3 regions of the Xenorhabdus sp. TS4 genome follow, and region 2 is predicted to be linked to each of the others. Evidence: predicted binding sites of a transcription regulator. Region 2 holds the regulator's gene; each other region holds the start of a gene.

Region 1 (13,982 bases), on a different contig from region 2:
AATGTGATGATGGCATCATGACAGCGGATCACTATGTGGTAGCGATGGGATCTTATTCTACTGGAATCTTAAAAGAGCTGGTTAAAATTCCGGTTTATCCGCTGAAAGGTTATTCATTGACGATGCCGATTATGGACGAATCAAAAGCGCCTGTCTCAACTGTGCTGGATGAAACCTACAAGATTGCCATTACGCGTTTTGATAATCGTATTCGCGTTGGTGGTATGGCGGAAGTGGTCGGATTTAATTTGAATGTTCCCCAGAATCGTTGTGAAACGTTAAAAATGGTTGTACAGGATCTATACCACAATGGTGGCAATATTGCGGAGGCCTCATTCTGGACAGGTTTGCGTCCTATGACCCCGGATGGTACTCCTGTTGTTGGGCCAACCAAATATGCGAATCTTTATTTAAATACTGGACATGGAACACTAGGTTGGACGATGGCCTGTGGTTCAGGGAAGTTACTGGCTGATTTAATTTCTGGCAAAGAGCCTGATATCGCGGCAGATGATCTCTCTGTATTCAGATATATCGATGGTTTTAATATAAAAGTGTTTCCAATGAAGCCTCATTTACATACGGCATAAACTAATAAACAAATAAGAAGGGGTCGTCATGCCACGTCCTATTTTGGCAACGATCCATCTCGATGCATTTCGCCATAATCTGTCGGTTATTCGTCAAATGGTGGGTAACAGTAAAATTTGGTCGGTAGTAAAAGCGGATGCGTATGGGCATGGATTGGACAGAATATGGCAATCACTCATGCAGACAGATGGATTTGCACTGCTTGACATGAATGAAGCTATTTATTTAAGAGAGCAGGGATGGCAAGGGCCAATCTTGCTACTGGAGGGTTTTTTCAAACCCGCAGATTTACAGATTATCAATAAATGCCGTTTGACAGCCGTAGTACATAGTCATTGGCAGCTTGATGAGATAGAAAAAACTAAATTAGATACTCCCATTGATATCTATTTGAAACTCAATAGTGGCATGAATCGATTGGGATTCACCTCAAAAGAGTATCCACAGATAGTTTCAATGGCGAAAAAGGTTAAAAATATTAAGTCAGTGACTTTAATGACCCATTTTGCCAATTCGGATAATGAAATTGGTATTGATGAACAATTCGCGGTTGTTGAACGTTTGCAAATGAATTCACTGCCTCATTGTCTGGCGAATTCTGGTGCTGTGTTGTGGCATCCGAAAACACATAAAGATTGGATACGGCCAGGTATTATTCTTTATGGCGCGTCTCCGAGTGGAAAGTGGCGTGATATTGCCGATATTGGGTTGAAACCAGCCATGACGCTACAAAGTGAAATCATTGCAGTACATGAACTTCCCAAGGGGAAAAAAATTGGCTATGGCAGCCGCTATACAACCCAGAAATCCATGCGTGTCGGTACAGTTGCTTGTGGTTATGCGGATGGATATCCGCGGCATGCCCCAACGGGAACTCCTGTTATAATTGATGGTGTTCGCACCCAGTTATTGGGTGCTATATCAATGGACATGATGACGGTTGATTTGACTCCGTGTCCTCAAGCAAACATAGGCAGCATTGCTGAGTTGTGGGGAGAAAAGCTACCCGTAGATGAAGTCGCAAACTCGGCAGGAACCATTGGTTACGAGCTTTTGTGCGCTTTAGCGAAGCGTGTTCCTGCCACTGTGATTTAATTCTTGTCTATCTTTAAGAATTCAGGCATTTCTATCCTTGGTTTTGGAGTAAAAATGCCTGTTTTATGTTCCACTTGGCTAATTGTTATCTGAGAACTTACGACAACGGATAACAATAGAAAGCCTGTCAGGGTGACCATTCTTAGGCTGTAATGGGTTATTGATACGTGCAGTTTCGATACAAGCCATATTTTTATAACCCTCTTTGCTCATGTCTTTCATACTACTGGAAAGTGCAGCGCCAGGGTTCCAACATACTACTTCGCTATGGTGATAGTGGTGTATTTCAATTGTTCGTTTCCATAGCGGATCTCTGAGCAGGTTAAAATCGTCTGGTTCTGTATAAATGCGGTCGGTTCTCCCGTGGAAGACTAAATCTTCATCAATAGATTGCTCGTTATCGGTGAGGGTATCAATAAAATGTGAACCAAGCCCACTAATCCGAATTTGATTGATGTCACTCACATTGAAGTAAGAGTGAAGGGCGCACGTGGCTTGATATTCACCGTGGGGTTCTAATTCTATTTCGCAAGTTTCCCCCAATTTAAAGCGGGCAATCAGCGTGAATTCATGTGGCCATAACTTACGGGTATATGCGTTATCCTGTAATGTAAACGTCAAAATAACGCCATTTTCATTCTCATCATGTGCTTTGAGTTCCCAGGGGAGTATCCGTGCAAATCCATGACTGGGAACTGCAAACGAGCCAAACCAAGGCCAACAGATGGGAATACCACCACGAATAGCAGTGCCTGCGCTGAAAAGAGTGTTATCACTTACCCATAATACGGGTTTTTCGTTATTGGGCTGCCAGGTAATCAGGTGTGCACCTTGAATACTGATCACGCCGCGAGCTTTAGGATGGGAAACAACAATTAACGGAAAACCATCAATGTTTCGCTGGCTGATATAAGGGGAAAGCTGTTCTACAATCGGTAATGAGAAAATTTTATCAAGCATCTGTCATGACCTTATGTAAACTTAAATTGGCAGTTGAACCAAGGGACAAGAATATCTCAATATTTTAGTTATATAAATATAAAAGCCACCTGTAAACAGATGGCTTTTGAAAGTGGATAAAAGCTCAATTATTTGGAGATGTGAGCGATCAGATCCAGGACTTTATTGGAATAACCAGTTTCGTTGTCATACCAGGAAACCAGTTTTACAAAGTTATCGTTCAACGCGATACCTGCTTTTGCATCAAATACAGAAGTCAGTTTTTCGCCGTTGAAATCAGTGGAAACCACGTCATCTTCAGTATAGCCCAGAATGCCTTTTAGTTCGTCTTCTGCTGCTTCTTTAATCGCGTCACAGATTTCTGCATACGTTGCTGGTTTAGCCAGACGTGCAGTCAGGTCAACAACAGATACGTTAGGAGTAGGAACACGGAAAGACATGCCGGTCAGTTTGCCGTTCAGTTCTGGAATAACTTTGCCTACTGCTTTTGCTGCGCCAGTGGAAGATGGGATGATGTTCTGCGCTGCACCACGGCCACCACGCCAGTCTTTCGCTGAAGGACCATCAACAGTTTTTTGGGTAGCAGTTGTTGCGTGAACTGTAGTCATCAGACCTTCAATGATACCGAATTTGTCATTGATAACTTTAGCCAGTGGAGCCAGACAGTTAGTGGTACAGGATGCGTTGGAAACGATATCCTGGCCTGCGTAGGCATTGTGGTTGACACCCATAACAAACATTGGAGTATTGTCTTTGGATGGACCGGTCAGAACAACTTTTTTCGCGCCTGCCGCGATATGCTTACGTGCAGTTTCGTCGGTCAGGAAAATACCCGTTGCTTCTGCAACAACATCAACACCGACTTCGTTCCATTTCAGGTTAGCTGGGTCTCTTTCAGATGTCACACGGATGGTTTTGCCGTTAACAACCAGTTGACCGTCTTTAACTTCAACAGTGCCTTTGAAGCGGCCGTGGGTTGAATCGTATTTCAGCATGTATGCCATGTATTCTGCATCCAACAGATCATTGATCGCAACGATTTCAATGTCTGAGCGTTCCTGAGCAGCACGGAAAACAATACGGCCGATACGACCAAAACCGTTAATACCTACTTTGATAGTCATAGTATTCCACCAGCTATTTTTTAGTGAATTAAAAGTTGTTTCTAAAGTTACCAAAATCTTGCCAGCCGTCAAGCGGAATCGTGTCAACAATTGAAAAATATCAATTTAATAATCACTATCTAGACGATTGTTATACAGCTGGGACAAGCTCTACGCACACTATTATCGGGGTATAAGGAGATATTTAAAGTTACCATTGGTTAGTTATGTGAGACTTATCACAATTAGTAAAGTAAATTGCTATGTTGGATGGGTTAGAATGCGTTTTGACATTTTGGTGTTAATTTTGGGTTGTTTCCGATGATATTTTATTGAAAATATTGACCTTAAAAGGTGGTCATTATGACTAAAAGTCAAAATATTTCCCTTTCTATAGAAAAGCTTAGTGAAATGCAGCGCTATGTTACACAAGAAGCAGGTACTGAGCCGTCATTTTCAGGAAAACTACTGCACAACAAAAAAAATGGCATTTATTATTGCTTGTGTTGCCGCCAGCCATTATTTGTTTCTGATACGAAATTTGATTCGGGATGTGGATGGCCGAGCTTCTACCAACCGATTCGTGATGGTTCCATCACATATCTTGATGATTATTCTCATAATATGCATCGGATAGAGGTGCGTTGTAGCCAATGTCAGGCACATTTGGGGCATGTCTTTCCCGATGGTCCCAAACCGACAGGAGAACGTTTTTGTATTAATTCAGCAGCGCTGCGTTTTGTTGATAAAGAAACAGGCGAAGAAACGGTAGGTTAATGTTATTTTGAATACTCTGAATTTAAATGAAATGTTGGCTTTATGAGCTGATGAGAAACGATTCAGCTCATTTTTTGACAAAGTATTCTTAACTGTTCTTAAGGTCAATATATTAATAATAACCATGTCGGCTTACAGCCGTACAAGTAAAATATGTAGTGAAATAGAAGCGCATAGCCATTAAGGAAATTTCGATGAAGTTGGATGATTTACTCTCCGCCATGACTCCTGAAATTTATCAGCGATTAGTTCAGGCTGTTGAACTGGGAAAATGGCAGGATGGTGTACCACTTACGCCAGAACAGAAAGAATACAGTTTACAGGCGGTGATGCTCTGGCAAGCAAAATATAATCATGATCCTGAACATATGACGATTGGCACAGATGGCCAAATTACCATAAAAAGTAAACAGGAGTTAAAGGCTATATTTCAGTCCGACATGGTCGCAAAATTAAAACCTCAGTCAGAAGATTGAAATGGCATGAATTGAGAACCTCGTCCTATTTTTTGTTTAAGAACGAGGTTATTTTTAGTTACATCAATTAGATGTATAAATTAATTTTATTAATGATTGGGGTTGGGTCATAAAATGGGTATCATTTCACTTTGTGGAACTAACTTAGCCCCTTTTCTGGTCATTTCCTCAACTGCTTGTTGGCTATCGTCTTCTTGGATATTAACACCACGGCAGCCATCAAGAATGACATAGGTTTCATAACCTAGTGCCAGGGCATCCAGTACGGTAAATTTTACGCAGTAATCAGTGGCGATACCCATGACAAAGAGGCGTTGTATATTCTGCTCTGTTAACCATGCATCCAGACGGGTTTTACTTTTATGGTCATTATCAAAGAATGCACTATAGCTATCTATTTGGGGATTTTCACCTTTTCGGAAAATTTCTTGAATAGCAGATTGGTTTAACAAAGGATGAAATTCTGCACCAAACTCTCCTTGTATACAGTGGCTCGGCCACCATACTTGAGGAATGCCATTGAGTTTTCCTAATTCACCTACTTTCTGTCCTGAGTTTTCTGCAAAGCTCATATGGTTGGCTGGATGCCAATCCTGAGTGGCGATAACCGTAATATTATTTTCCTGACATCGTGCAATAACGTTATTGGCTACCTCAATTACTGCATCACTGTCTTTGACAGCCAGGGCTCCCCCAGTACAAAAGTCATTTTGTAGATCGATAAGTAATAATGCTGTTTTCATCATATTTCTCGACTCACCTATTTATTATTCATCGGAATAACTCAATTCTCCCCGCAGATTTTGTTGCATCAGATAGCGGATCTCTTCAGGTGTATAAGATTGGCTTAATAAATAATGCAATTTCGTTAAAGTTGCTTCGAAAGTCATGTCATAACCGCTGATAACACCTGATGCAGCCAGAGAATGACCCGTCGCATAGCCTTCCATGTTGACTCGGCCAGAAATACATTGTGTCAAATTGACCACAATAATACCTCGCTCAGTTGCTTTCTTTAACGTTTGCAACAAATCAGCACGTTGCGGAGCATTGCCAACACCGTATGAGCGCAAAATTAATGCTTTGACTGGTTGCATCAGAATATTTTCTACCACCTGACCGGATAATCCCGGGTAGATGGTTACAACACCAATCGGTTGTGATGTGATTGAGTTCACACCAAACTCGCCGTGACTAACAGGTATGGGGTTTGTTTTGAAGGTACGAATATTTATCCCGGCTTCCATCAGTGGTGGGCAGTTTGGGGATGAAAAAGCATCAAAACCATCTGCATGGGCTTTAATTGTTCTATTGCCACGAAATAACTTATTGTTAAAAAATAAGCTGACTTCGTTAATAGGATAATTTGCTGCGAGATACAATGCATTAAGAAGATTAGTTTGTCCATCGGAACGCAATGCTTCCAGAGGAATTTGTGACCCTGTCACAATAATAGGTTTGTTAAGGTTTTCGAACATGAAGGCGAGTGCTGACGCAGTGAAAGCCATGGTATCTGTACCGTGCAGAATCACAAAACCATCATAGTCATGATAATTCTGATAGATATCATTTGCGATAATGCTCCAGTCGTCAGGACTCATATCAGAAGAATCAATCAGGGGTTGGTGCTCACGGATTGTGAATGTTGGCATTTCTGGACGGTGAAATTCTGGCATTTTGGCGAGTTGTTGTTGTAAATGGCCGGAAACGGGAATGTATCCATTGGGAGAATGTTGCATCCCAATAGTACCGCCAGTGTAAACAACGTAGATCGATTTCTTCTGCATGGTAACGCCTCAATAAAAACATTTAGCTGGATTATAGGGAGTATCAAGAATAAAAAAAGCCTGATGGCGAAATCAGGCTTTAAGTTTGTTGGAAAATTAGTCAGTAATTTTAACGAATATCGACACAATTCAAACAGAAGGTATAGATATTCTGCGGATCTTTCATATTGTTATAAAATGCAGCTTGTTTTTTCACATCTTGAGCGACTTCGGCAAGTGAAGCCGGCAACATTGACTGCAAAGTATTTGGTAATAGTGCTTGCGCTGACGAAGTCAGTCCCAACATGAATTTTTCTGAGAATGAAAGTTCAGGTTGCATCCAGTCCAGTGATACATTTTTGACCTTTGCCAGCTCAGCGGCTTTTTTAACGGCATCATCAAAATCACCCAGTTGGTCGACTAAACCATGTTTTTTGGCATCAATGCCACTCCAAACACGCCCCTGAGCGATATTATCGATTTCATTCAGAGACTTATTACGGGCAACTGCTACCAGCCCGATAAACTTATTGTAGCCATTCTCAATAGCCAACTGTATTACATCTGAAAATGTCTGGTTGATGCCTTTGGTTGCAGAGATATCGGCTAATGGCGTTGTTGAAACACCGTCGGTATTCACACCAACGTAATTGAGGCTCTTTTCAATGGTTTGAATAACACCAAAAACACCAATCGAGCCTGTTAAGGTACTCGGATCAGCAATAATGTAGTTAGCAGGGGTAGAAATCCAATAACCCCCTGAGGCAGTCACCCCCCCCATGGAAACTACAATAGGTTTCGCATTTCCTGTCTTGTCATCTCGGATAGCTGCCAATTCATTGCGAATAATTTCAGACGCACTGATACTGCCACCTGGGCTGTTTACTCGTAATACGATCGCTTTGATGTTGGGGTTATGGTGTGCGGCACGTAGTTGTTCAACAATAGTGTCACTTCCAACGATACCGGTTGATTGTTTGCCTTCTAAAATGGCCCCTTCAGCAACAATGACAGCAATGTTGCCTTTATTATCTGTATTTTGTATTGGTTTTTGGTCGATGTAATCATAAATGCTGATGTAATTGAAATGTTTTTGTTCTTTATTCCAGCCGAATTTCTCCTGCATTTTCTTTTCAACGGCACTGCGTGGCTCAATATAGTCCACCAGTTTGTTTTGGTACGCATACAGTGCAGTGTCTCCGCCAGCTTTACGGAATTTCTCGATAAAGTTTGCTGCGCCAGGGAAGATCTGATCGGCAGGGATATGTCGGTTAACTGCGATAGTATTTAAGTAATTGTCCCACAATTCGTTGAGCCAAAGGCTGTCAGCTTCACGAGCCTCTTTTGACATATCGTTACGTAACATGGGTTCAACTGCTGATTTATAGGTTCCCACACGGAAAATATGGGTAGATACTTTCAACGTATCCAACAATGACTTGTAGTATAAATGGTTAGTAGAGAAACCATGGATATCAACAGAGCCGAGTGGAGATAAATATATTTTATCGGCATAGCTGGCTAAAAGATATTGTGATTGACTGTAAGAGTCACCAATCGCAAAAACAGGTTTTCCTGCTGTTTTAAATTCGTTGATAGCCTTGCCAATATATCTCATAGAAGCCTGATCTGAGCCGATGAAATCATTTAGCTTCAATACCATGCCTGTAATTTTGGGATCGTTTTTTGCGCGGCGAATGTTGTCAACAACGTCAAACACGGAGGTTTCTTTGTAATTGCTATTGGATGGTCCAAAAAGATTTTTTGCGAATTGTTCAAATGGACTGCGATCCGTTACGCGATCAAGAACAATACCAGATAAGTTGACATACAATGCCCCGTGAGAGTTATCGTCAAGTTTGGATTGTTGTTGGTAAACGATGACTCCAATAACGACGACAACAATCAACAGAATAAAAATAAGATTGAAAATAAATTGGCGAACAAAATTTAGGAGTTTCCAACTCCATTTAAATAATGCTGCCGTGAAGTGCCATAATTTGCGCATATTGTCTCCGATTATGGTATCAAATGGAAATGGGGTTATCCTAATCAGCTCGTTGGGAAATGTCAGCTGGAAATCATGTTATTGATTGAAAAAATAGTTTATGTGCTTTCATTCATTGACGAATAAACAGAGAATGTTGGTTTGAGACAGATTATCTTATTTAGGAGAAAATAATGAATGCTTTGGAACTTTTGTTAAATCGTCGTTCAGTTTCACGTTTAACAACCCCCGCCCCAAAAGGTAATGAATTGCAACATATTTTAGCCGCAGGGATGAGAGCGCCTGACCATGGGGCTTTGCGTCCTTGGCATTTTATTGTGATGGAAGGGGAAGGCATAAATAAATTCAGTAACCTCCTTGAAAAAGCAGCCATTGAGGGTGGATTGGGAAAGGAGGTTGAGGAGAAAGCAAAAAATGCCCCTTACCGAGCACCTATGATTATTACCGTTATCGCCAAGGTAGTTGAACATGCAAAAGTTCCGGCATGGGAACAAGTTGTTGCTGCGGGGTGTGCCGTTCACGCGATGCAAATGGCCGCAGTCACCCAAGGTTTTGGCGGCATATGGCGTTCAGGCTCATGGACAGAAGATCCCATTGTCAGGGCTGGTTTGGGATGTGAGGAAAATGACAAGATTGTTGGGTTCCTTTACTTAGGAACCCCTGAACTCAGGGCACCTGCAAAAGTTGCAATACCAGATTTAACGAATTTTGTCAGTTACTTCTAATTTGCCAGTGACTTCTTAACTGGAGCGACTAATGTCAACTGAAATCCGTCTGACTCAATACAGCCATGATGCCGGATGTGACTGCAAAATTTCGCCTAAAGTGCTGGAAACTATTTTGCACAGTGAACAGGCAAAATTTTTCGATCCTAATCTTTTGGTCGGCAATGAAACCCATGATGATGCTGCTGTGTATGATATTGGTAATGGTACAGGTATCATTAGTACTACGGATTTTTTTATGCCGATTGTTGATGATACGTTTGATTTTGGCCGTGTTGCGGCCACTAATGCTATCAGTGATATTTACGCGATGGGGGGGACAATTAATAAGCTGGCCCCGGAAATCGCTCAAAATGTCATTGAGGGAGGCAGGGCTGTTTGTCAGGAAGCGGGCATTTCTCTGGCTGGAGGGCATTCTATTGATGCACCTGAACCCATATTCGGTTTGTCAGTGACGGGTATTATCAATATTGAACGTGTAAAGCGTAATGATCAGGCAAAGGCGGGGAATCTCCTGTTTCTGACTAAACCTTTGGGTGTTGGCGTATTGACTACGGCTGAAAAGAAAGGTTTGCTTCAACCTGAACACCAAGGTATTGCGAAAGAAACTATGTGCCAGTTAAATAACGCGGGGACAGATTTTGCAGGAATTGAGGGTGTTACAGCGATGACGGATGTAACAGGCTTCGGTTTGTTAGGGCATTTGAGTGAAATTTGTGAAGGTTCTGGTGTTCAGGCGAAGGTCAAATTTTCACAAATTCCGCGATTGCCAGATGTTGATATTTATATCGAAAAAGGTTGCGTACCTGGAGGCACAGGACGCAACTTTGACAGCTATGGGCACTTAGTTGGAAAGATGACTCCTCATCAATGCCATCTCCTGTGTGACCCACAAACTTCGGGTGGTTTGTTGCTGGCGATTTTGCCGGATGCCGTGGAAGAGGCGAAAGCCGTTGCACGAAGCCACAACATTGATTTTTTTGCTATTGGTGAACTGACTGAGCCAAGCTCAGGCAGAGCACTAATTGAAGTTCTTGAATAATTCCATGCGTCTTTTTATTGCAGAAAAACCCAGCCTCGCGAGAGCCATCGCAGATGTTTTACCGAAGCCCCATCGACGTGGGGATGGGTTTATCGAATGTGGTAATAACCAGTTTGTGACTTGGTGTGTTGGTCATCTATTGGAACAGGCCGAACCCGATGCCTACGAGAGCCGTTATGCGCGTTGGGTCTTGGCTGATTTACCGATCATTCCTGAAAAATGGCAGCTAAAGCCACGGGCAGCCGTGGCCAAACAGCTCAACATAATTAAATCCCTATTGGAAAGAGCGACCGAAATAATCCATGCAGGAGACCCTGATCGTGAAGGTCAATTGTTGGTGGATGAAGTGCTGGACTTTTTAGATCTGGATACGGATAAAAAACACAATGTCCAACGATGCCTAATCAATGATCTAAATCCCCAGGCGGTCGTAAAAGCGATTGAACGGTTAAGGAGCAATCGGGAGTTTATCCCCTTATGTGTTTCTGCACTCGCCAGAGCCAGAGCGGACTGGCTTTATGGCATCAATATGACCCGCGCTTACACCTTATTAGGCAAAAATGCAGGTTATCAAGGGGTATTATCGGTTGGGCGTGTCCAAACTCCTGTTTTAGGTTTGGTTGTGCGCCGCGATGAAGAGATAGAAAATTTCGTGCCAAAAGACTTTTTTGAAGTCAAAGCACATGTTGTTACACCCAATGAAGAGCGATTTACGGCTTTATGGCAACCCAGTGAATCTTGCATTGATTTTCAGGATGAAGAAGGGAGAATTATTCACCGGCCGTTAGCTGAGCATGTTGTTGCTCGTATTACCGGACAACCCGCCTATGTCTCTTCCTATCAGGATAAGCGTGAATCAGAAACGGCACCATTGCCTTTTTCCTTGTCATCTTTACAGATTGAAGCGGCCAGGCGTTTTGGCTTGAGCGCTCAAGATGTACTTGACATTTGTCAGCGGCTTTATGAAACCCATAAATTGATCACTTATCCACGCTCTGACAGTCGTTACCTGCCGGAAGAACATTTTGTTGGGCGTCATGCGGTCCTGAATGCCATTTCGGTTCATGCTACTCATTTGCTTCCGCAGGATGCTTTAGATATAGAGCAAAAGAACCGCTGTTGGGATGATAAGAAGGTTGATGCTCACCATGCCATTATTCCTACTGCACGTAGTAGCCAAGTCAATTTAACCGAAAATGAAAGCCATATTTATAGTTTGATTGCGCGACAATACCTGATGCAGTTTTTTCCTGATGCGGTATTTCGGAAATGTACGATTGAACTTGATATTGCAGGGGGGAAATTTATCGCCAAGGCACGTTTTCTGGCAGAAGCGGGTTGGAGGACTCTGCTTGGCAACAAGGAACGGGATGAAGAGAATGAAGGTACGCCATTACCTGTTGTTGCTAAAGGAGATGAATTATTGTGTGAGAGAGGCGAAGTGGTGGAAAGGCAGACACAACCTCCACGGCCTTTCACTGATGCAACACTATTGTCTGCAATGACTGGCATAGCCCGATTTGTGCAGGATAAAGCTTTGAAAAAGGTGCTTCGTGCCACTGATGGTTTGGGTACGGAAGCGACCCGAGCAGGGATCATTGAGTTGCTATTCAAACGGGATTTCCTGTACAAAAAAGGGCGCTATATTCACGCGACTCCGGCTGGCAGGGCTTTAATTCATGTATTGCCGGACATGGCGGTATTGCCAGATATGACTGCACATTGGGAATCTCGGTTGACGCAAATCAGCGAAAAGCAATTCCGTTATCAGGATTTTATGTTCCCCCTTCAGGAAACATTGCAGCAGTTGATTTGGCAGGCAAAACAGCATCGTAATTTGACGGCTTTTAGGGACTTGCCTCCTGTTCCCGTTAATGCCAAAAAAGGGAAAGGAAAGCAGGCAAAATCCAGTAAGAGCAGGGCAAAGAAAGATCAAGCCAATCAGGGATAATCTGAAATGCTGACACAGCACCACCTATTATGGTGCTGTGTTTCATGATCGCTGTTTATATCTTAAATTCAGTCCAAACAGGGGCATGATCGGATGGTTTTTCCATGCTGCGGATAGCATAATCGATACCAGAAGAGATACATCTTTCTGCCAATGGATGGCTGGCAAGCAGCAAATCAATGCGCAGCCCACGATTATCATCAAAGCCTTTTGAACGATAGTCGAACCAAGAAAACTGGTCATTGACTTCGGGGCTTAGTGCTCGGAATGTATCGATGAATCCCCAATTTTTCAAGCGTGCCATCCATTCACGCTCTTCTGGCAGGAAAGAACATTTCCCCGTCTTTAACCAGCGTTTCTGGTTGTTTTCTCCGATACCAATATCGAGATCTGTTGGACTGATATTCATGTCTCCCATAATCAGAATGTGTGACTCCGGAGAATGGTTAGTTTCCAGGTAAGACAGTAGATCCTGATAAAACTTTTCTTTTGCAGGAAATTTAATTGGGTGATCACGGCTCTCCCCTTGAGGAAAATAGCCATTGATTACAGTTAATAAACCAAGAGGTGTCTCGATATCGGCCATAATAATGCGGCGCTGTGCATCATCGCCATCAGTAGGAAAACCTTTACGGATATCTACGGGTTGTTGGCGAGTCAACAGGGCGACACCGTAGTGCGATTTTTGACCATGATAAAAAACGTGATAACCCAGCTTACTGACTTCTTCCAGAGGAAACATTTCATCATGGACTTTTATTTCTTGTAATCCGATAACATCAGGTTGGTGTTGTTCAACAATGGCAGCGAGTTGATGATGACGTGCTCTTAACCCATTAATATTGAATGATATAAATTTCATATTGTTATAATCACCTATATAATATTCTTATTCTTAATGTTAACAGATACAAATAAGGATGTAACTATTTATTAAATAATAAATTTTACCTAATTATTTTGATAATTCGCTATTTTACTCATATATGTAATACTATATTGAGTATAATGCCCTCGTTACCCCAAATTTAAAGTGTCGAATCGATTTTTAAATAATAAAAAGACACCAAATCAATAAATAGTAAATTAATTGATGTATAACAATTCACTAATTGTTATGTGTTATATTTAACATTTGATATTATAATTTTCCGTGAGAGTTTTTATTCTTGAAATTTATTTTATGTTGTGTGTTACAAAAATTAATTAATGAAAAAGTAGAAGAGTTAATCAATCTCTGATAGAAATTTGAACTTGTAGGCCAGGGTTATATTTATTAATGGTTTACAATCACGGTGGAATATTCATCATGATATAGATGAATAATATAGTTCATCTAAACCGCATTATTGCATCAGGGACTGGCATTTTATATAAATGTCATTTGAAAAATACTTATTTTTATTGTACAAAATTATACCTTCATAATATCAAGTTTGATTTAGCGGTTACCTGATGAGAAGGCCATTTCAAGGAAATTATTTTAGC
Region 2 (13,982 bases):
TGGCAAAATTTATCCACAATTCATTGTATATGTATTGAGTTACTGTGGTGTAAAGATCCCAATGACCTGTTCCTGCTCTCTGATATGAGATGTGACAGCTTCATCTGTCTGCCTCTGTATATGACCACAATGGACACACTCAACAACATCAACCTTATTTTCCTGCCACATTGCCAGCGTATCCTGTGATTGGCATTTTGGGCAAACCGCTCCTGCAATAAAACGCTTACGACTAATTGACATAATTCCCCCTAAGACGTGTCAGAACATCTATTTTCCGCTACCATGCACACCAGGCACTTAAAATTGAATACATATACCCAATAGCTTTCAAATTGCGGCACATCGATCACTATACGTATCAACGATCACTATGCATATCAATATACGATTGGTATGGGGAACGCAGTCAACAAAGCAGCAACTTGAAAGATGAAGGATATATAAATCTAACTATTAATTAACCTAACACATTATATATAGACGGCATCTATGATTGTTTTCTCTTCACTGCAAATCCGTCGTGGCATTCGCGTCCTGCTGGATAACGCCAACGCAACCATCAATCCCGGACAAAAAATCGGATTAGTTGGCAAAAATGGCTGTGGTAAATCTACCCTGCTTGCATTACTGAAAGATGAACTTCAAGCTGAAAGTGGCTCTGTCACCTTTCCCAACAACTGGGCACTGGCTTGGGTTAATCAGGAAACGCCAGCCCTGGAAACATCAGCGCTGGAATATGTCATCGATGGTGACCGTGAATTCCGGCAACTGGAGCAAAAACTCAAAATAGCCAACGAACAAAACGACGGTCACGCCATCGCCCATCTTCATGGCTTGCTTGATACTATTCAGGCGTGGACAATCCGCGCCAGAGCCGCCAGTCTGCTGCATGGATTGGGTTTTTCTCAGACTCAGCTAGAGCAACCTGTACGTTCGTTCTCTGGTGGCTGGCGTATGCGCCTCAACCTGGCACAAGCGCTGATCTGCCGCTCTGATTTGCTATTACTCGACGAACCGACCAACCACCTTGATCTGGACGCGGTTATCTGGCTCGAAAAATGGTTGAAGAGTTATACCGGCACCTTGATTCTCATTTCCCACGATCGCGATTTTCTCGATCCAATCATCGATAAAATTCTGCACATTGAGCAGCAGGATCTATACGAATACACCGGCAACTACTCTTCCTTCGAACGGCAACGTGTGGCCAAACTTGCTCAGCAACAGGCGCTATACCAAAGCCAACAGGAAAAAGTAGCTCATTTACAGAGCTATATTGACCGCTTCCGCGCCAAAGCCTCTAAAGCAAAACAGGCACAAAGCCGCATCAAAATGCTGGAACGCATGGAGCTTATCGCTCCCGCTCATGTTGATAACCCTTTCCATTTCAGTTTCCGCCAGCCGGATAACCTGCCAAATCCACTCTTAAACATGGATAAAGTCAGTGCTGGCTATGGTGAGAAAACGGTATTGAACTCGATCAAATTAAATCTGGTGCCAGGTTCACGGATCGGCCTGCTAGGCCGCAATGGTGCGGGTAAATCCACGTTGATCAAGTTGCTGGCAGGAGAGCTTGCACCTCAGCAAGGAGAAATTGCCTTATCGAAAGGCATTAAACTGGGTTACTTCGCACAGCACCAGTTGGAATACCTACGGGCAGATGAATCTCCATTACAACATTTAGCCCGCATCGCTCCCCAAGAAGCGGAACAACAGCTTCGGGATTATCTGGGAGGATTTGGCTTCAAAGGCGATCAAGTGACCGATCCAAGCGGACGTTTTTCCGGTGGTGAAAAGGCCCGTTTAGTACTGGCTCTGATTATCTGGCAGCGCCCTAACCTCCTTCTGCTTGACGAACCGACCAACCACCTTGATCTCGACATGAGACAAGCATTAACTGAAGCACTTATTGATTTCGAAGGTGCTCTGGTCGTCGTATCGCATGACAGGCACTTACTGCGCTCTACAACAGACGAACTTTATCTGGTACATGATGGCAAAGTAGAACTTTTTAAAGGCGATTTAGAAGATTATCAGCAATGGCTCACTGAACTGCAACGCCAGCAAATGCGGGATAGCCAGGAAAAAGAAAAATCAGAGACCGAATCTTCAACGAATAGCACTCAAAATTACAGTGCCCAAGAGCGTAAAGATCAAAAACGGCGTGAAGCTGAATTCCGTAACCAAACGCAGCCATTGCGTAAACAGCTTGCAGCCCTTGAAAAACAGATGGAAAAACTGGGTACGGCATTGACGGAATTAGAAGAGAAACTGTCAGACAACACGCTTTACGACAATGATCGTAAAACTGAACTGACTGAATGCCTGCATCAGCAAACGCAAACAAAATTCAAACTGGAGGATACTGAAATGGAATGGTTGGACATTCAGGAACAGCTCGAACAAATGACAGCAGAATTTAATGCGAGTTAAGGAGTCAGTTAATTTTTCAGGTATAAACCTGTAGGTATATAATCGGGTATTGCCATTCAACACCCGATTATTCCCTGATTACAAAGCAAAAATATAAAATTGCTTGCAAACAGCAAGAATACTCGCCGTAAAAAATAATAACTCATCAATTATGCAGGAGATTATTTATAATTGAAAAATGTTTCAGATTCTCATTTTTAGCTCCTTACTGAGAAAACTTTTACAAATTACACCTCAAGCTTGATTATCATAAGAGACAAAACAAAAATATTCCGTATAAAACAAAAAATAATCACTGACTTATACATTAGCAACTAAGGCAGAAAAGTTTTCAGCATCTTCAATCAAAGACTCATCTATGGATTTTGCCCATACCACACCAAGATCAATTTTTTTATCCGTTTCAACAATTTCTAAAAAATTCATATAATACTCAGGAATAGAGCTAATAATCCGTTTAGGCACACAAGTATAGGCATTATTTTTTGTGATCATCTCTACTATCAACATGATATCATTTGTTTTTAATAGCAAATGCATATTGTCACCAGCACCAGTATAAATAGGAAAAACATTGAGACACTCCGTTAACTCAACCATCTCTTTTTTTTCTGGTGAATTTGTCGGAGTAACTCCGTTCCCAAACTTACTTAAGGCTGTTCTGCATTTAGATACCAGATAACTTCCTTTCTTAAAGATATAGATCAATCTTTCCGTAAACACCTTTTTTGGCTCTAACTGAGCAATAATAGATGATAGCGGCATCACTGCAACATGTAACATCCCTGCATTCAATAAATTTATCTGCTGCTCGACTGACAGTCCAGTCACCAATGACAGCACGACATTCCCTTTTTTTTCCACTATCTGATTCTCTATTTGAGAATAATTGTGGATAGGAAAACAAGAGCCGACGTATAAGTGCCTGACCATATCCTCTTTTGAATCGAAATGAACCTGACTTTTGAAGTGTTCATAGTGAGATAAAAACTTCCGGGTATTTTCCAACGTCTTCTGCCCAAAATCTGTCAACCTCGTTCCATTTGGTCCCCTTGTAAATAGTGACGCCCCAAGAATATCTTCCAACCCGTGGATTTTCTTCGTCAAGGCCGGCTGAGAAAGATAAAGCCTCTCAGAAGCCTTATGATAATTAAGAGTTTCAGCCAAAACGATAAAAGCTTCAAGATTGCGTATATCCATGTTCTTTAGCCCAATGATTGTTGAATAACTACAAAACATTACAGATTCATGGTGATAGCATTTTAACTTAGTGTTTTGCCAAAGGTTTTATCAGGTCAAATGGTCAAAATGTTAACTAATAAAATGTTAGTTAATAAGGGTACAATTCGCAAAACATTTATTATAATTATGTTTTAATTTCATTGTAAAATTATTTCAATAGTAACTAATTATTCTCGCAATATGGATATATTCCTTACTACCCATATTGTTTATCACTCTATTTCATTTTTTAAACTACAGCGTCATTAATATTTATGAAGTTTAAAAATAATCGAGATATAGCATACAAACAGATCCACAACTGATAACTTTTATTTATTGAGAATCTGCCAAATCAAATACCAGAGATCATGAAAGTTAAAATATCATGTTGTGAAACTATTGTGTGAATAATTTAATTGGAAAATATAAAGAAAAGCATATATATCTGGCTTACTCGTATAATGTAACAAACAGCAGATAATTCACACCAATTATATTATTAACAATTCATCCATACTTTACTTTTATGGCCATTTTAATATTTACTCTTATTACGTGTTAATAAGGAAATGTAATATTAAAAAATAGCAATACGACAATGGCAGGCTTTATAATGTGTTGCTAGTGATAGTGTATACTTATTCTTAACAAGTTTAAGATCTTTTTTATATCGGAATATTCTGTATTGGCTTGTTATTTTATGGATAAAGCATGTTGATTTTTATCGAAAAAATAAAAAATACAAACAAAACAAAGTTGATGACCAATATAGTATATAATTTTACTTTCTCTCCAGTCGCATAGTTATCTAATAAACCGCCTTTAAACATAATATCGACAATTTTTGCCAATATAAAAGAGAAAGCGGAAAATAGTGTTTTTAATCTATTTTGGTGTATATTTTCTATTAAATGCTCAGTAAGATAATCTGACCCACATAAATCACTTCTTAGTTTCGATAAAATATGGCAGAAAAATGATGAAAATCGACTTGAGCAATATGATAACAGAGAGTCGTAATCCCGCCAGTACCCACATTGATCAACTCTCAACTCTCGATATGCTGCACGTCATCAATGATGAAGATAAAAAAGTGGCTATTGCTGTTGAAAAAACATTACCTCAAATTGCCAGTGTGGTTGATAAAGTTGCCGAGGCATTTCGTCAGGGTGGGCGCTTAATCTATAGTGGAGCTGGCACATCTGGACGCTTAGGTATCCTGGATGCCAGTGAATGTCCACCAACTTATGGTACAAAACCAGAACAGGTAATCGGCTTAATTGCCGGAGGGCATCAAGCCATTCTACAAGCTGTCGAAAATGCAGAAGATAATCGGCAATTAGGCACAGAAGATCTTAAGGCTCTACACTTTAACCAAAGAGATGTCCTGGTAGGGATCGCTGCCAGTGGCCGAACACCCTATGTATTAGGTGCAATGGAATATGCCAAATCAGTTGGTGCTACTGTCGCCTGTATCAGCTGCAATCCAGATAGCTCAATGGTGCAATTGGCTGATATTGCCATCACGCCTGTCGTAGGGCCAGAAGTGATAACGGGTTCATCCCGTATGAAGGCAGGAACGGCACAAAAATTGATACTGAATATGATCACAACAGGCACCATGATCCGTATTGGCAAAGTATATGGTAATTTGATGGTTGATGTAGAAGCTACCAATGCCAAATTAATCGAACGCCAGAAGAATATTGTCATCGCCGCCACGGAGTGCAGCAGAGAAATGGCAGAACAGGCCTTAAACACCTGTGGTGGTCATTGCAAGACCGCAATCGTCATGATTTTATCGGGCGTCAGCGCCAAAGAGGCCAAAGCATTATTGGCAGAACACCAAGGGCTTATCCGGCCAGCTATCTCAACAGACCGATAATCATTGCCTCTTTAGAGGGGGTTTAAATGGCTAAAATTCGTCAGGAAATGTTGGCTGAAATACTCAACGCCATTGGCGGAGCGGGTAACATTGCCCGTTGTGGAAATTGCATGACCCGCCTGCGGTTGACACTACGGGATGATTCACTTGCCGACATATTCTACTTGAAGAAGATTACCGGTGTCTTGGGCGTCATAGCGACTGATGACCAACTCCAGATTGTCCTTGGCTCCGGTAAAGCCCAAACAGCAGCAGAGATGATGAAAACGCTGTTAAGTGATACACGTCATCCCAGTGGATCTGAACTTTCCCCTGCTAAACCCCATTCTGACACACTAAAAGATATCGCCACCTCTAACAAAAAACATCTCAAAGAAAAACAAACCAGTTCAGTCCATAAATTTCTGGCTAAATTTGCCACCATCTTTACTCCCCTGATCCCTGGATTTATTGCCGTTGGCCTGTTATTGGGTTTTGCTACTCTGTTGGAACAAATTTTTATTAAAGAAGTCTCTCATCCCAACGCTATATTGGTTGAGATGGTTGGCTATATGAAAATTTTCAGCAAAGGCATGTTCAGTTTCTTAGGTATCTTGATTGGCTACAATGCACAAAAGGCATTTGGGGGATATGGGGTTAACGGAGCCATCATCGCTTCTCTATTTGTGCTGGGTTATAACGCCGAAGCTACCAGTGGTTTCTACTCTGGTATCAGTCATTTTTTTGGCTTCGCCATTGACCCGCGAGGCAATATTATCGGGATACTGATTGCCTGTATTCTCGGTGCCTGGGTGGAAAAACAGATCCGAAAAATCATGCCCTCTGATCTGGATATGATCCTGACTTCCACAGTCACCCTACTTATTATGGGCGCTGTTGCATTTATCGTCATTATGCCTGTCGGAGGTTATTTGTTTACCGTGATGTCATGGCTGTTCATGAATTTGAATGGCAACCCATTCGGTACAGCCATCTTGGCAGGGCTATTCCTAATCGCCGTGATGTTTGGTGTACATCAGGGCTTTGTCCCCGTCTATTTTGCTTTGATGGAAGCACAAGGATTTAATTCCCTTTTTCCCATTCTGGCGATGGCAGGGGCGGGGCAAGTAGGTTCCGCACTGGCGTTATATGTCAAAGCCCAAAAAGGCGCGTTACTGCGCGCTCAAATCAAAGGCGCCATCATTCCAGGTTTATTGGGAATTGGCGAGCCCTTGATCTATGGTGTCACACTTCCCCGCGTCAAACCTTTTGTCACCGCCTGTCTCGGCGGTGCCATAGGTGGTTTTTTTATCGGTCTGATTGCCTGGTGGGGATGGCCTGTCGGATTGAATAGCGTTTTCGGCCCTTCCGGGCTAGTCGCCCTGCCGCTGATGACATCCGACAGCGGCATATTCACGGGCATGGCAATATATGGTGCCGGACTAATCGTCTCTTATATCGCTGGCTTCACGCTAACGCTATTCTTCGGCAGCAAAAATATCGATTTAAGTTAACTCAGCCAAACCAGATTAAAGGCACACAAGCGGCGGTCAGGACACCCATTGCGATATTAAATGTAAACCACGCGCGACGGCTTTTCAGTAACCGTCCAATCAGTGAACCGAGAACAAGCCAGATTGCACCAGCAAGGGTATTGACGATTAACATCACGATACTGATAACAAAAATGGAATGGTTATACAACTCTCCAGCCAGACTGTAACTACTGATTGCACCCAATCCCATCAACCATGTTTTGGGATTTAAGAACTGCAATAACCAACCTTGATAAATCTTTATTGGCTCTCCTGCCGATGTTGTGGTGTCCAGCCGCTTATAATGCGAAGTAGCTGTTTTCCAGGCTAGCCATAATAAATACAGACATCCGAGTATTTTCAGGCCCATGTGTATAGCAGGATAAATCAACAGTAACGCCGCAACACCAAACGCAGACAGCAGCAAAATTGTCTGCATTCCCAGAATAATGCCCAAACAAAGCGGGATAGAGCGGCGAATACCAAAATTAGCTCCCGATGATGTCAGTAACAAATTGTTTGGGCCCGGTGTGACAGCGGAAATAAACATAAATATACTAAGCGAAAATATCAGGCTTAAAGTCATGGGTAGATTCCCCTCCCACCCAGATAGTTGGCATTTCTTTTCAAGAAAAATAACAGTATGTTATTTCATATACAAGATAACTAATCATGAAATCAATTCATTATGAATCCCAGACTACAACTCCATTGGCAACATCTAAATTTACCCGATAATGAATTACAGTATTTTCAGGAGCAATCACAATGATTATCCCGTGGCAACAATTGGAAGCCGATACACTCCACAACTTAATTGAAAGTTTTGTCCTGCGGGAAGGTACTGATTATGGTGAACAGGAAAAAACGCTCGAACAAAAAGTACAGGATGTAAAACGTCAGCTTGAACGAGGCGAGGTTCTGTTGGTATGGTCTGAACTACATGGAACCGTTAATATCTTGCCTAAAGAGATGTTCCGTCCGTAAAGCTCAGCTTGCTTTATTCATTCTAATTGACTGATTCGCCAGTTTTATTGATTAAGGAGTCTGTTCATGTCTGCCAAACACCCCGTCATCGCAATCACTGGCTCCAGTGGAGCAGGAACAACCACCACCAGTGTCGCTTTCCGTAAGATTTTCCAACAACTTGACGTAACCGCCGCACTGATAGAAGGGGATAGTTTCCATCGTTACACTCGTCCTGAAATGGATGCCGAGATACGCAAAGCAAGAGAACAAGGCAGACATATCAGCTACTTTGGGCCAGAAGCTAATGATTTCGGTATGTTGGAAAAAACATTCTTTGAGTATGGGGAAACGGGCAATGGCCGCTGCCGAAAATATCTCCATACCTATGATGAAGCCGTTCCCTATAACCAATCACCAGGTACGTTCACACCGTGGGAACCCCTGCCATCAAAGACAGACGTCCTATTTTATGAAGGGCTGCACGGTGGTGTTGTCACGCCACAACACAATGTCGCCAGTCATGTGGATCTATTGATTGGCGTTGTGCCTATCGTCAATTTAGAATGGATACAAAAACTCATCCGTGATACCGGTGAACGTGGGCATTCCAGAGAGGCTGTCATGGATTCCGTTGTCCGCTCAATGGATGACTATATCCGCTACATCACTCCTCAGTTTTCACGTACTCACATCAATTTCCAGCGTGTCCCCACCGTTGATACCTCCAATCCCTTCTCTGCCAAAGCCATTCCCTCGCTGGACGAAAGTTTTATCGTGATCCGCTTCCGTGGCCTCACTCAAATTGATTTTCCTTATTTACTCGCTATGCTTCAGGGCTCATTTATTTCCAGCATAAATACTATCGTCGTTCCAGGTGGAAAAATGGGGCTGGCAATGGAATTAATTATGGCACCGCTTGTTAAGCAATTACTGGAAGGCAAAAAAATTTCGTAATTTAATCCCTATTTAATTTTTAATAAGGCAGGTAACAAAAAATAACGTTACCTGTTTTATTTAAATAAACAGACCATTTTTTGTGACATAATTTTTTCCCTTTTATAAATGTAAAATCAATAAAACCAACTCTTCTGCCTGATTTCTGGTAATCTACCAGTCAGTTTAATATGCTGAAGCGATACAGGAGGAGACAGAAATGCTTTCCTGTGTTACAAACAAGGTTACAAGCGCGAACTGGCAAGGTATATGGGTTAAGATCAATATACCTACATTTTGACATCCTTATAATCCATATAAAATTCCCGCTTGTCAGTTTTTCAGCAGGTTAATATGTTAATCTATTGACTTTAAAAGCTAGCCTGAAGAGGAACTACCGTTTCTCACACTATAAAGGCAGAAATAACAACAGAGGATAAAGCGAATGGTTCTCGGCAAGCCACAAACAGACCCTACTCTTGAATGGTTTTTGTCACACTGCCATATTCACAAATATCCATCCAAGAGCACGCTTATTCATCAAGGCGAGAAAGCAGAAACGCTTTACTACATTGTTAAAGGTTCGGTTGCTGTTCTAATAAAAGATGAAGAAGGTAAGGAGATGATTCTCTCTTATTTAAATCAGGGAGATTTCATTGGTGAACTTGGATTGTTTGAAGAGGGACAAGAGCGTACTGCATGGGTGCGAGCAAAAAGTGCCTGCGAAGTGGCTGAAATTTCCTATAAGAAATTTCGCCAGTTAATTCAGGTGAATCCTGATATTCTGATGCGTTTATCTGCTCAGATGGCAAGTCGCCTACAAACCACTTCCGAAAAAGTAGGTAACTTAGCCTTTCTGGACGTTACAGGTCGTATCGCCCAGACGTTGCTCAATTTGGCCAAACAGCCTGATGCAATGACTCACCCTGATGGTATGCAAATCAAAATCACACGTCAGGAAATTGGGCAGATTGTGGGTTGCTCCCGTGAAACGGTTGGCCGTATCCTGAAAATGCTGGAAGATCAAAACCTGATCTCTGCACATGGCAAAACCATCGTCGTTTATGGGACACGTTAATTCCCGATAAACCAGAAACTACTCAGCCAGTGCAATCCGTTACTTCGTACTGGCTTTTTTTACTGTTATTTGTTTAACCAGCGGGATATCGCCATTTCCAGCCGCATCATACCCTCTGTGATTTCGTCCTCAGAAATGATCAATGATGGTGTAAAACGCAAGATGCTGTCTCCTGCACTTAATAACATCAATCCCAGTTCCGCCGCTTGCTGCAATATTTCTCTGGCCTTACCCTGATATTCGGCTTTCAATACGGCCCCAATCAGCAAGCCTTTTCCACGAAATTCATGGAAGATACCATATTTTTGGTTCATCTTTTCCAGAGCATGAGTGTACATATCGTGCCGTTTTTCCACGCCCATCAGCACTTCTGGCGTATTGATGATATCCAGTACGACACAACCGACGCTACAAGCCAATGGATTTCCACCATAAGTCGTTCCATGTGCCCCCGTTTCCATTGCCGCCGCTATTGTATCTGTCGTTAACATTGCACTAATTGGAAAACCGCCCCCCAGCGCTTTTGCTGTCGTCAAGATATCCGGCTGTACGCCATAATGCTGGTAAGCATATAACTTACCCGTGCGCCCCATCCCACTCTGAACTTCATCAAAGACCAACAAAGCCTGATGCTTATCGCACAATTCACGCACCCCATGCAGAAACTCCATCGTCGCAGGAGTAACCCCCCCTTCTCCTTGAATTGGCTCCAAAACAACAGCACAAGTGTGATCATCGATTTCCGCCCTGACGGCATCCAAATCATTAAAAGGCACGTGAACAATATCAGCAGGTTTAGGTCCAAACCCTTCGGCATATTTCGGCTGCCCTCCTACCGAAACAGTGAAAAAGGTACGACCATGAAACGCCTGATGGAATGCAATGATTTTGGTTTTATTGGGATAATGACGAGTAATCGCATAACGACGTGCTAATTTAAATGCCGCTTCATTGGCTTCCGCTCCCGAATTAGCGAAAAAGACTTTTTGAGCAAAGGTCGAATCAATCAATTTTTGCGCTAAAGTTAAGGCAGGCTCATTGGTAAAAATATTGCTGACATGCCACAATTTTTCACCTTGCTGTTTCAAGGCGTTCACCAAAGCCGGATGACTGTGCCCCAAAGCCAAGACAGCGATACCCCCGGCAAAATCAATATATTCTTTACCCTGTTGATCCCATACCCGACTTCCTTGCCCTCTGACAGGAATGAAATTCGCCGGTGCATAAATGGGCAACATCACTTGATCATAGGTATTTCGGTTTGCTGCTTTATTTTCTACCATTTCCCTCACCTTATTTTTATATTTGCCATTTCGAAGTGAAATAATAGTCATAAAATATGAATAAAAAATCACTTAAGGGCAAATAAAAAAATAACAGAATGAGGGAATGCGGAGGTATCTAACTAATATTTGAGGAAATTATTCAACAATTCGTGTCCCTGCTCACTAAGAATGCTTTCTGGATGAAATTGCACTCCTTCCAGTGGCAAAGTACGGTGACGAATTCCCATGATTTCATCTACGTCACCATTGCGCTGACTCCAGGCTGTCACTTCAAATGAAGCCGGAAGCGTTTCTGCGGCAATGACCAGAGAGTGGTAACGCGTGACCGTCAATGGACGATCTAATCCTTTGAATACCCCTTGCTGGCTATGGTGAATCAGGCTGGTTTTTCCATGCATCACTTCACGCGCTTTAACAACGCTCGCACCAAAAGCCTGACCTATCGCCTGATGTCCCAGGCACACACCGAGGATGGGCAATTTCCCTGCAAAATGTGAAATTGCTTCCAGCGAGATCCCTGCTTCATTCGGCGTACAAGGACCCGGCGAAATGACTAAATGAGTAGGCGCCAAATCTTCGATATCTTCAAGCTGGATCTCATCATTACGCTTAACTAAAACCTCTGCCCCTAACTCACAAAAATATTGATATAAATTGAATGTAAAAGAATCGTAGTTATCTATTATTAGTAACATAGGAGTATATCCTACTGATTATTATAGTCTTATAAGTTGCCCTACCCCATTGGGGTATTATGCATTCTGTATAATAGTAAAATCAGGTAAAGCAGTATTAACAGCAATGGGGGGCTAATCATACCACAGAAGCACTTTTAAAATAGTGGTACGGCGACCGCATTACCATAATGCAACATGATGTAACAACGTAGAAATGGCGGAGAGAAGGGGAATGCAAACGGTACTCAAACAACCAGTAATGATTATCCGAATACCGTATTATGTCGGTGTTCGGGCTGTTAAGATTCAACCTTGGCAGATAAGATCACAATTGGTTTTGCCGGTACATTTTGATAAGGGCCAACATTTTCTGTTTTGACTTGAGAAATTTTATCAACCACATCCATGCCTTTGACGACTTTGCCAAAGACCGCATAACCGAAGTCACGCTGCCCGTGGTCAAGGAAAGCATTATCAGTCACGTTAATAAAAAACTGGCTGGTTGCGCTGTCCTTATCTGCGGTACGTGCCATAGCAATAGTACCCCGCAAATTCCGCAGGCCGTTATCTGCTTCATTTTTGATTGGCTCTCTGGTAGCTTTTTGCTTCATATCCTTTGTAAAGCCACCGCCCTGGATCATAAAGCCTGGGATAACACGATGAAAAATAGTGTTGTTATAAAATCCCTCATTGACATATTCAACGAAATTCTTGGTAGTAATTGGTGCCTTATTGCTATCTAACTCAAGTTCGATTTCTCCAGCCGATGTTACCAGCTTCACGTGAGTTTCAGCGGCTAATGCTGGGACAGCTATCGCACTGATAGCACATGCAGTCATAAGCGACACAAAAATACGTTTAAACATTGATGGTTCCTTTATTTTTGAGGTCAACAATAAAACTCATAACAACAAAACTCATTAAGTGTAATTCCCAATGGAGTGAAGTTCCAAAGATTTACCTACATTTACGAGTATCTCAACTGCTCAAGGTGAGTTATACACACTATTTTCCGACTATCTGCGCCATTCATTATCGGAAAAAATATCGGTATAAATGACGGTAAAATGTCGGTATAAAGTTACGCCTGTCCACAAGCGGTTGCTCTCGGTATAATCACCGCGCTATTTTTGTGTATTCCTCAGGGAGATAACCATTTTGACCATCAAGAACTACAACTATCATATGACCCACTTTATCACGAGTGCACCTGACATTCGCCACCTGCCTCAAGATGTGGGCATTGAGGTCGCGTTTGCCGGCAGGTCAAATGCGGGTAAATCTAGCGCCCTGAATGCACTAACCCGCCAAAAGAGCCTTGCGCGTACCAGTAAAACCCCTGGCCGTACCCAGTTGATTAACCTGTTCGAAGTAGAAGAAGGTGTTCGTCTGGTAGACTTGCCAGGCTATGGTTACGCTGAAGTCCCAGAAGAGATGAAACGTAAATGGCAGAAAGCCCTAGGAGAGTATCTCCAAAAGCGTGAATGCCTGTTAGGGCTGGTGGTTTTGATGGATATCCGCCATCCGTTGAAAGATCTGGATATGCAAATGATCGAATGGGCGGTCGTGATGCAAGTCCCCGTCATGGTATTGCTCACTAAAGCCGATAAACTGGCTTCCGGTGCCCGTAAAAGCCAACTAGCGAAAGTTCGTCAGGAATTGTCCTCTCTGAATGGTGATATTCAGGTCGAATACTTCTCCGCCCTGAAAAAAATCGGCACCGATAAACTAGAGCAAAAACTCAATCTTTGGTTCAATCAGCCTGCTATTGAGGCGGAGTAACATCCGCCTTCTGCCTTACTGCACTTCCATTAATCGGACATAAAAAAACGCCCCAGTCAAAAAATATGACTGGGGCAGCTAATATTCAGCTAAATCCGATTACGTGAAGTAAAAGGTCTGAAAGATAGAACATCTTACCTCTGTACCCTACATCGACAACTTTAACCTATTCTTTTCATCAAAAAAAGACTTTTTTGT
Region 3 (3,363 bases), on a different contig from region 2:
TACCGAACAGCCAAAAACCAGAATCGTTCACATGGCTAAGAACCAAAGAGCCACCGGCGATACATACTGACAACGCCGCCATTTGCGCACCAGAATAGCCCAGTTCGCCAATCACTGGCAGAACCAACCCTACCGTGGTCAAACACGCGACAGTTGCCGAACCCTGAATCACACGCACCGCGCCTGACAAAATAAAACACGCCAGTGCGATTGGCAGGCCAGCACCGATCAACGCATTACCCAATGCAGGTCCAACACCTGAATCCACCAGCACTTGTTTAAATACACCACCTGCACCTGTCACCAGCAAAATAATTCCCGCAGGTTGAATCGCCGCAGAGCAGACTTCCATGACTTTATCCTTACTCATACCGCGACGAATCGCCAACCCGTAAATCGCCACTAGACAAGCAAGCAAAATTGCAATGAAAGGATGACCAAGAAATTCCAGCCAGTGATATAGCGCTGATTGCTGATCAACAAAACGTGCACCAATGGTTTTCAAGCCCACCAATATCAATGGGAACAATACCAATGCCAGGCTGAAACCAAAGGAAGGCATCTGGCTTTTGCCAATGCTTGGGGTGCCCAGATCTTTGGGTAAATCCAGTGTCACATATTTGCTGATAAAGTTACCGTATATTGGGCCAGCCAATAACATGCCGGGAACGGCGGCGCTCAGGCCAATCAGGATCATCCAGCCAAAATCGGCTCCCATCTGGGAAGCCAGCACCATCGGAGTTGGCCCCGGAACCAAAAACGCGGCCGCGGCCGCAACACCTGCAAACAATGGAATCGCCAGTTTCACAACATTGCCATTGGTGCGACGCGCAACGGCAAATACCACGCCAATCAACAACACAACCGCCACATCAAAAAACAGTGGTAATGCACAGACAAGCCCGGCAACACCCAATGCATAGTTGGCCCGCTTTTCACCAAAGCTACCCAGCAGTTTCACGGCAATCTGGTCAAGGGCACCCGTTTCATGCAAGATCTTGCCAAACATTGCACCAAGAGCCACAACAATGGCAAGAAAGCCCAAAGTGCCTGCCATACCTTCTTGCATCGTCTGAGTGATTTTCTCCAATGGCATGCCAGAAAAAATTCCCGCCCCCACAGAAACCATCATCAAGGCAATAAAAGCATGTAACCTAGCTTTCATCACCAGAAACAATAATAGGAGAACAGAGCCGATGGCCGTCAGAACCAGAGTTACAGTACTCATGAATGCCCCTCACTAATACGGTTAATAGATTGGATATGGTCAATAGCTTTAATCGCATTTTTGATGACTTCATCAAGATCAGGTTTTATATCAATGTGATGGACATCATTTTCATCACTGGTCGGCGCTTCCAGTGTCTCAAATTGAGAGATTAGCATTTGTGGTTTAAAGAAATGCCCCTTGCGTGCTTTCAGGCGGCTTTCGATTAAGTCAAAATCCCCCTTCATATAGAGAAAAGACAAGTGTTGATTGCCATCACGTAACATATCCCGATAACTTTTTTTCAAGGCAGAACACACGAGCAGGGAGATAGGGTTGGTGCGTTGCATGGCAAAAATAGCATCATTGAGTGCTTTCAACCACGGCCTACGATCATCATCATTCAAGGCGTGGCCCTGTGCCATTTTTGTAATATTGGCACGGGGATGAAGGAAGTCCCCATCCAGAAATGCAGCCCCTAGTTCACGGGCAACACCACTGGCAACCGCAGATTTACCGCTGCCGGATACCCCCATCAATACAAAAACGTGGTTTGGTTGTTGGGTATCACTCATATCAAACTCCTTTACACAGATCTTACCGCTTATATATCCATTTGATTTACACTAAAAAATTAGCAGGGAAATATTACCCACCAAGTGTTACCGGTAACTAATTACCGGTAACATTAGCAGCAGGGCTGGATGGTGGGCAATCAATCAGGACCATCAAAAAAGGAAAATGTGAGGCTTATCGCAATTGAAAATGGGAAAACATCATTTCGAGCTACAAAAATTAAACACTTTCACCCAATGAAAGGGTAAACCCAACATCAATCAGAGTTTGTTCCAGTTTCTCCCCCCTCAAACGAGCAAGTAAGGATTCCGCTGCCTTGCGTCCCATTAAGTCACGAGGAGTCAGCACGCTGGCAAGCTTGGGAGTCATTACCTGGCCGACATCATGGCCATGAAAGCCAGCTATCGCTATCTCTTCCGGTATTTTAATCCCCTGTCGCTGGCACTCAAAAATCGCCCCAATGGCGATATCATCATTCGTACAAAACAGGCCATCAATTTCAGGATATTTCTGGCAGGATTCCTGCAAAAGCTGCGCGCCTAATGAATAGGAAGAGCTGACTGGTGTCATCATTTTTCTCGGTTGAAGCCCAGCATTGAACATCGCCATTTCAAACCCTTGCAAACGGATCATCGTTCGTTCATCCTGCCGTGCACCGAGATAAATAATGTTTTTGCAACCGCGTTCGATCATCGCCATCGTCATCTGACGAGCCGCTGCAAAATTATCGATCCCTACTGCAATATCAAGGCAAGGCGATACACTGTCCATCAATTCGACAACAGGAATACCTACTGTCTGCAGCACCTTTAACGTTTTGGGAGTATGCGTGCGTTCTGCCAGAATCAGGCCATCAATATTGTAAGCAAGCAGGGAGAGTAAACGTTCTTCTTCTTTCTGGGCAGAATAACCATAGTGGGCGAGCATGGTCTGATATCCATTGCGATCAGTCACATGCTCGATACCGCGAATAACTTCAGCGAAGACCTGATTGGTCAATGAAGGAAGCAAAACCCCTATTGCACGGCTGGTGGAATTGGAAAGAATATCGGGCACACGGTTGGGAATATAACCTAGTTGTTCCACAGCTTCCGCTATTCGTTTTCCCAACGCTTCAGAAACCTGATCGGGATTGCGTAAAAAACGGCTGACCGTCATTTTTGTGACCCCAACGAGGTCAGCAACATCTTGTAAAGCTGGGCGTTTTTTCTTCATTTTCAATGTAATGCAATCAGTTATTGATAGGTACAGAGGAATAACTCGCGGTTTTAACATATTTATACATCATTACAACACGCTTTCTAGTGAAAAATGCCAATATACTCGCATCTTATTTATCAGCAATTGCTGAAACTGTGATGACTTACACGTGCTTGAGTGAATATTCCAACATGTTGGTGGATATCCCCGCTACTCAATGCAATAGTTTTCAGACTCTTACTCTCTTTGTTGTTGAGTTAAGACCAACAGGTTCTTTTGCGATTTCAGCAATGGGAATCTCATAAATTGATAAGTAAGAGTTAAAAATATGGATGAAATGTGATCTGAATTACAGATGATAAATCGGAAGAATGAAAGAG

What was found. Region 2 encodes CRP, which controls carbon source genes, mostly activating them, when cyclic AMP is high. Its sites were predicted from a motif close to ATGTGANNNNNNTCACAT; they were not measured.
Region 1: a site for CRP is predicted at 3,977-3,994, ahead of msrB (peptide-methionine (R)-S-oxide reductase MsrB). Genes of this name have one in related genera too.
Region 3: a site for CRP is predicted at 1,949-1,966, ahead of gntK (gluconokinase). Genes of this name have one in related genera too.

Annotation. Positions count from the first base shown of each region.
Region 1 is NZ_NKHQ01000081.1:106,522-120,503, reverse strand. It holds gene Xets_RS17850 (D-amino acid dehydrogenase) at 1-590, shown strand, start outside; gene alr (alanine racemase) at 619-1,686, shown strand; gene Xets_RS17840 (D-hexose-6-phosphate mutarotase) at 1,765-2,646, opposite strand; gene gapA (glyceraldehyde-3-phosphate dehydrogenase) at 2,775-3,770, opposite strand; gene msrB (peptide-methionine (R)-S-oxide reductase MsrB) at 4,113-4,526, shown strand; gene Xets_RS17825 (YeaC family protein) at 4,721-5,002, shown strand; gene pncA (bifunctional nicotinamidase/pyrazinamidase) at 5,110-5,745, opposite strand; gene ansA (asparaginase) at 5,770-6,789, opposite strand; gene sppA (signal peptide peptidase SppA) at 6,899-8,776, opposite strand; gene Xets_RS17805 (NAD(P)H nitroreductase) at 8,950-9,501, shown strand; gene selD (selenide, water dikinase SelD) at 9,533-10,543, shown strand; gene Xets_RS17795 (DNA topoisomerase III) at 10,548-12,494, shown strand; gene xthA (exodeoxyribonuclease III) at 12,550-13,356, opposite strand.
Region 2 is NZ_NKHQ01000001.1:113,122-127,103, forward strand. It holds gene Xets_RS00425 (YheV family putative zinc ribbon protein) at 40-243, opposite strand; gene Xets_RS00430 (ABC transporter ATP-binding protein) at 493-2,436, shown strand; gene Xets_RS00435 (LysR family transcriptional regulator) at 2,737-3,636, opposite strand; gene murQ (N-acetylmuramic acid 6-phosphate etherase) at 4,640-5,545, shown strand; gene murP (PTS N-acetylmuramic acid transporter subunit IIBC) at 5,572-7,038, shown strand; gene Xets_RS00450 (LysE family translocator) at 7,040-7,645, opposite strand; gene Xets_RS00455 (YheU family protein) at 7,828-8,046, shown strand; gene Xets_RS00460 (phosphoribulokinase) at 8,113-8,982, shown strand; gene crp (cAMP-activated global transcriptional regulator CRP) at 9,407-10,039, shown strand; gene Xets_RS00470 (aspartate aminotransferase family protein) at 10,105-11,322, opposite strand; gene Xets_RS00475 (aminodeoxychorismate synthase component II) at 11,445-12,020, opposite strand; gene ppiA (peptidylprolyl isomerase A) at 12,302-12,868, opposite strand; gene yihA (ribosome biogenesis GTP-binding protein YihA/YsxC) at 13,161-13,784, shown strand.
Region 3 is NZ_NKHQ01000054.1:51,196-54,558, forward strand. It holds gene gntU (gluconate transporter) at 1-1,228, opposite strand, end outside; gene gntK (gluconokinase) at 1,225-1,782, opposite strand; gene gntR (gluconate operon transcriptional repressor GntR) at 2,003-2,998, opposite strand.